Regions from separate parts of the Serratia fonticola genome, predicted to be linked through region 3. Evidence: predicted binding sites of a transcription regulator. Region 3 holds the regulator's gene; each other region holds the start of a gene.
The links. Region 3 encodes PurR, which represses purine synthesis genes. Its sites were predicted from a motif close to CANGCAAACGTTTGCNTG; they were not measured.

Region 1: WN53_RS19635 (nucleoside-specific channel-forming protein Tsx) is a predicted target of PurR. The motif match lies at 1,299-1,316, and genes of this name have one in related genera.
Region 2: glyA (serine hydroxymethyltransferase) is a predicted target of PurR. The motif match lies at 1,184-1,201, and genes of this name have one in related genera.

The regions. Positions count from the first base shown of each region.
Region 1 covers NZ_CP011254.1:4,436,153-4,438,359, forward strand. The annotation lists gene yddG (aromatic amino acid DMT transporter YddG) at 1-727, shown strand, start outside; gene WN53_RS19630 (hypothetical protein) at 813-1,085, shown strand; gene WN53_RS19635 (nucleoside-specific channel-forming protein Tsx) at 1,477-2,207, shown strand, end outside.
Region 2 covers NZ_CP011254.1:214,944-217,150, reverse strand. The annotation lists gene hmpA (NO-inducible flavohemoprotein) at 1-966, opposite strand, end outside; gene glyA (serine hydroxymethyltransferase) at 1,308-2,207, shown strand, end outside.
Region 3 covers NZ_CP011254.1:4,550,756-4,552,962, forward strand. The annotation lists gene punR (DNA-binding transcriptional activator PunR) at 1-336, shown strand, start outside; gene purR (HTH-type transcriptional repressor PurR) at 333-1,358, opposite strand; gene cydH (cytochrome bd-I oxidase subunit CydH) at 1,683-1,772, shown strand; gene sodB (superoxide dismutase [Fe]) at 1,837-2,207, opposite strand, start outside.

The sequences.
Region 1 (2,207 bases), 110 kb from region 3:
GGGCATTCCCAAACTGCGCGAGTTCCGCCGCTCCTATCTGATCCTCGGCAGCCTGCTGTTTGTGCTGTATGAGATTTGCCTTTCGCTGTCGCTGGGCTATGCCAGCAACCGTACGCAGGCCATTGAGCTGGGGATGATCAACTATCTTTGGCCCTGTTTTACCGTGTTGATGGCCATCCTGTTCAATGGGCAAAAGGCCAAATGGTGGGTGGTGCCTGGTTTGTTGCTTTCCCTGTTCGGGATTGGCTGGATCATGAGCGGCAGCGGCGGTTGGTCACCAGCGCAAATGCTGGCCAACGTGCGCAGCAATCCGTTGAGTTACGGGCTGGCATTCAGTGGTGCGGTGATTTGGGCCATCTATTGCAACGTGACCAAGAGGATCGCCCAGGGCAAAAACGCGGTGGTGCTGTTTATCTCGCTCACCGCGCTGGCGCTGTGGTTAATTTATCCTTTCAGCAATGAAAGCGGTATGCACTTTAGCCTGCCGGTTGTGGTGGCGTTGCTGTGCGTGGGGACGGCGATGGGGGCTGGCTATGCCGCTTGGAACGTTGGGATCCTGCATGGCAATATGACGCTGCTGGCGACCGTATCTTACTTTACCCCGGTGTTGTCATCGGTGTTTGCCGCCGTGGTACTCAGCACCGCGCTGACCCTTAACTTCTGGCAGGGGGTGATAATGGTAACGCTAGGATCGCTGATTTGCTGGCGGGCCACCCGCGCCGACTGAGGCTTATTTTTTACCAGCACAGGCGGCAGAATAATGAATTTCGAGCTAATCTCAAGGTAAGTGTTCTGCCAGAAGGAACGGGAAAATGAGAAAAGATATTCAATTTATTCAGCAGCCAGCGCTTAATGGCCACAGTTTCAGCACCGGCGATATCGTTCGCCTGACCACCGCTAACCTGCCGCATGAATACCAGTTGGATGTGATGATCCTGCGCCGTGACGATAAGCTGATCCACGGCTCGGTCGTCGTGGCCTCGCCGAAAGTCGATATCCCGGTCAGCCAATGGGAAATTGCCATCGGTGATGAGGTGGTATTCCGGCAAGAGAACATTGCCAAGGCCGTACCCGGAGCTCGCTGATAAAACCAACCGGTTCGCGAAATAAGGGGCCATATACTGCGCCCGCCTGCCACTAAGCCGACATAAGCGTCGGCTTTTTTACGCGCTTTTTAACCCCAGGTTAAAATTTGGTGTTGAACACAAAGACACCAAAAGTCGTCGCTTGAAAATTTATCGACATGATGAAAATCACATCAAAAATGTTTTGCACTGCAATTTATTTTATAAAATGAGAACGCAATCGATTACGCGATGGTAAAATGCCTAACTGGATCACAGATTATTACAGCGAGAGCTTTCTATAATGCGCACGGCAACCGGCAATAGGTAACCGTTTGTTTACAGCAGGCGTCGCCAGACACATATCATTCCAACGGGCAGGGAATTGGCCCACTCAGCATGTGGTAATAAAATGAAGAAAATAGCTCTCGCAGCAGGTGTGCTTCTCTCCGCGTCTTTCAGCCCCGCTTCCATGGCGGCAGAAAGCAAAGACAGCCAGTATCTTTCAGACTGGTGGCATCAGAGTGTCAACGTAGTAGGCAGCTACCATACCCGCTTCGGGCCGCAGCTGAACAATGACGTGTATCTGGAGTATGAAGCCTTTGCCAAGAAAGACTGGCTGGATTTCTATGGCTACGTGGACGTGCCAAAGTTCTTCGGCACCGGTAATACGCCAAACCGTGGTATCTGGGACAAAGGCTCACCGCTGTTTATGGAGATCGAACCGCGCTTCTCCATCGACAAACTGACCGGCACCAACCTGGGCTTTGGGCCGTTCAAAGAGTGGTATTTTGCCAACAACTATATTTACGACATGGGGCGTAACAGTGCCTCCCGTCAAAGCACCTGGTACATGGGTCTGGGCACCGATATCGAAACCGGTCTGCCGATGAGCCTGTCGATGAACATTTATGCCAAATACCAATGGCAGAACTATGAGGCATCCAACGAGAACAGCTGGGACGGCTATCGCTTCAAGGTGAAATACTTCGTGCCGTTGACCGAAATGTGGGGCGGCAACCTGAGCTATATCGGTTTCACCAACTTTGACTTTGATTCCGATCTGGGCAGCGACAACTTCGTGGTGGATGGCCGTCAGGCACGTACCAGCAACTCTATCGCCTCCAGCCACATTTTGGCGCT
Region 2 (2,207 bases), 1.7 Mb from region 3:
GACATGACGGCTCAGATTAGGCATACGCCCGGCGATATCCGCCACTTCGTCGGCAAAAGCATGCACCGAGCCGTTTTCTGCTGCATGCAGCCAGTGGATGTTGGCCGGATGCTGATTGTCGTGCAGGGTGTTAAGCATCCCCAGCATTGGCGTTTGGCCAACACCTGCCGAGATTAATGCCACCGGCATAGTAGGTTCTACCTGCAGGAAGAAATCGCCGTGTGGTGCCGCGAGATGAATGATATCGCCTTCTTTGGCCTGTTGATGCAGGAAGTTGGAAACGGCGCCCTGTTCCTCACGTTTGACCGCGATACGGTAATATTCCCCGTTCGATGCGGTGGTGAGTGAATACTGGCGGATCTCCTGATGTTGCAGGCTACCATCGTTAATATAAACCGCCAGATACTGACCCGGCTGGTAATCGGCCACGCGGCCGCCGTCTACCGGTGCCAGTATAAAGCTGGATATGACCTCGCTCTGCGGCTGTTTTTTCACGATGCGGAAGGCTCGCAAATCACGCCAGCCGCCGTCACTCTTTTCCGTTTCCTGATAAATCTGGCCTTCACGCTGAATAAACACGTTGGCCAGCACCCCGTAGGCTTTTCCCCAGGCATCAAGCACTTCCTGACCAGGGCTGAGCATTTCGTCCAACGTGGCTAACAGGTGGTGGCCGACAATCTGATACTGATCGGGCTGGATATTGAAGCTGGCGTGCTTCTGGGCAATGCGTTCTACCGCAGGCAGCAGGGCGGCCAGGTTTTCCAGATTGCTGGCGTAAGCGCAGATAGCATCGAACAACGCCTGGCGCTGATCGCCGTTACGCTGGTTGCTCATATTGAAAATATCTTTCAATTCAGGGTTATGAGCAAACATGCGATCGTAGAAGTGGGCGGTCAGTTTGGGGCCGGTTTCGGCTAACAGGGGGATGGTCGATTTAACGGTGGCGATGGTTTGACTATCCAGCATGGTGAGGCTCCTTGGGGATGTTTTTATGATTATCTAATAGATGCATTTTATATGCATCTTATGAAATTTTCTCATGCTTGTAAATATCCCTGTTGTTGTTGCGGGGTTGTTAACCGTCGATCGCCTTCACAGAACTTGAAAAAAGCGCATTTTGTTGATGAGTAAAACTCCGTTGCCAAAATGCGTCCTTTAAGGGTTCAAAGCCTTACGCCACCTGATGCCAATCGTTTGCGTAAAAACCTCTGTCAAGACCTATCTTCGATAGGCCGAAACGGTTTACACTGTGGCCCAGCACCCATAGGGGTAAATTAAGCTAGCTGATTTCAGTCAGGAGATGCCGGATGTTAAAGCGTGAAATGAACATTGCTGATTATGATGCCGAACTGTGGCATGCAATGGAGCAGGAAGTGGTGCGTCAGGAAGAGCACATTGAGCTGATTGCGTCTGAGAACTACACCAGCCCGCGTGTGATGCAGGCCCAGGGTTCCCAACTGACCAACAAATACGCAGAAGGCTATCCGGGCAAGCGTTACTACGGCGGTTGCGAATACGTTGATATCGTTGAGCAACTGGCGATCGATCGCGCCAAAGAGCTGTTCGGTGCCGACTATGCCAACGTGCAGCCGCACTCTGGTTCTCAGGCTAACTTTGCCGTTTATACCGCACTGCTGCAGCCGGGTGACACCATCCTGGGGATGAATCTGGCACACGGCGGCCACCTGACGCACGGTTCACCGGTGAACCTGTCCGGTAAGCTGTATAACGTGGTGCCTTACGGCATCGATGAATCCGGGCAGATTGACTATAACGATCTGGCCAAACAGGCGCAGACCCACAAACCAAAAATGATCATCGGCGGCTTCTCGGCCTTCTCCGGTGTGGTTGATTGGGCAAAAATGCGTGAAATCGCTGACAGCATCGGTGCTTACCTGTTCGTGGATATGGCACACGTGGCTGGCCTGATTGCCGCTGGCGTTTACCCGAACCCGGTTCCTCATGCTCACGTCGTGACCACCACCACTCACAAAACGCTGGCAGGTCCGCGTGGCGGCCTGATCCTGGCCAAAGGTGGTGATGAAGATCTGTACAAGAAGCTGAACTCTGCCGTCTTCCCAGGTGGCCAGGGCGGCCCGCTGATGCACGTGATCGCGGGTAAAGCGGTAGCGTTGAAAGAAGCGATGGAGCCTGAGTTCAAGGTTTACCAGCAGCAAGTGGCCGATAACGCCAAAGCGATGGTGAAA
Region 3 (2,207 bases):
AACCAGCGGCGGCTGACCGTGCCGGACTGGGTTTCGGCGGTAGATTGTTTGCGTGCCGGGCTGTGTGTGGGCATGGTGCCTGCACATCGCGTATTGCCGTTGGTGCAAAGTGGCGAACTGGTGGTGTTGACACTGCATGAGCCTTTCCCGCCCAGCGCTTGCTGCCTGACCTGGCAGCAAAACGCCCAGTCTCCGGCCATGGCCTGGCTGCTGGACTATCTGGGCGATAGCGAAACGCTCAATCAGGAATGGCTCAGTGAAGAGGACCCGGGGGGGAATCGGGCGCAGCATGCGGCGCCCCTACGGAGAAATATGGGGTTAAGGCACAGTATTTAGCGGCGGTAATCGACAAAAGGACCATCGGCGACTGAGCGGCGCTCGATGAGTTTTGGATGCACTTCAATCACCTGCGATTCTTCACGCTTGCTGATGATGCGATCCAACAGCATGGTAAAGGCCATTTCGCCCAGTCGCTCTTTCGGCTGGTGAATGGTGGTCAGCGCCGGGGTGAAGTAGCGGGCATTACGCACGTTGTCGTAGCCAATAACCGAGATATCCTGCGGTACACGCAACCCCAGCTCATCGGCGGCACAGATCGCCCCCATGGCCATAATATCGCCGCCACAGAAAACGGCGGTTGGACGATGCTTTTGCGACAGGATCTGATGCATGGCTTTGTAGCCAGATTCAGGCTCGAAATCCCCCTGCACGATCCATTCTTCGCGCACTTCGATGTTGGCTTCCTTCATGGCTTTCAGAAAGCCCTGGTGGCGACCTCCACCGGTATTACGCGCCAGTTGACCAGGAATTGCACCGATGTCCCGGTGGCCACGTTCGATCAGGTAGCGGCCTGCCAGGTAACCGCCCTCGAAGGCATTGTCGATAATGGTATCGGTGAAGTCTCCGCGTGCGGTACCCCAATCCATCACTACCATGGGAATATTACGGTAATCTTCCAGCATGCCCAGTAGCTGATCTGGATATTCTGAGCACATCACCAGCAGGCCATCGACGCGCTTTTGCGCCAGCATCGCTAGATAGGCTTGCTGTTTATCCAGATTATTGTGCGAGTTACACAAGATCAGGGTATAGCCTTTGCTGTAGCAGCTGTTTTCTACCGCTTCGATCACTTCGGCAAAATAGGGGGCCTCGCTCGAGGTGGCGAGCAAACCGATCGATTTGGTGTGATTGACCTTGAGGCTGCGGGCGACGGCGCTGGGTGAATAGTGCAGCTCTTTGATGGCGGCCCAAACGGCCGTTTTGGTATCTTCGGCGACGAAACGCGTTTTATTGATAACGTGCGATACGGTAGTGGTAGAAACGCCAGCGCGTTTGGCCACATCTTTAATCGTTGCCATGTAAAAAATGACTCCTAAACCCACATGTTACAGCATGTAAGTATGATGTTAATCGTTTGCCTACGTAGATCCTTTCCCAGATAAGCGAAAACTGAGTTTTTAGTGCTGAAGTCGTAAATCGCTTGAACAGGGAGGGGCAGTTTATCGGTACGCAGTTGTGAACTGCGGATTTTGTCGCATATTGAAGAAAAGTGGAAGAGCTAATCGGTAATTATCAGCGGGGAAAGCATAACAAGATTTTAATCACGAACTGTGGGAAAATGATTTGACGTATAAACTGTGTGGCTTATGCTCTTGAAAAGCCAATCTGAGAGGGAGTTGTATATGGATACCGATTTGAAGATGTCATTACTCACCACCGTGGGTGCCTTGGCAATGATTATTGCTTTCAGTTTTATTGCCGCATTGAACTGATCCGCAGCAGAAAAACAAAGGCGCAGCTTGATGCCGCGCCTTATTATTAGCTAGTCACCCGCCGTTAAGCCAGGTTTTCTGCCACGAACGCCCAGTTCACCAACGCCCAGAAGTTTTCCAGGTACTTTGGCCGCGCATTGCGGTAGTCGATGTAGTAAGCATGCTCCCACACGTCAACGGTCAATAACGGAACGTCTGCGCCGGTCAGCGGGGTTGCCGCATTTGAGGTGCTGACGATCGCCAGACTACCGTCCGCTTTTTTCACCAGCCAAGTCCAGCCCGCGCCGAAGTTTTTCACGGCGGCATCGGTGAATTGCTCTTTAAAGGCGGCGAAGGAGCCGAATGACTTATTGATGGCCTCTGCCACTGCGCCCGTTGGCTCGCCACCACCTTGCGGTGATAAGCAGTGCCAATAGAAGGTGTGGTTCCAGACCT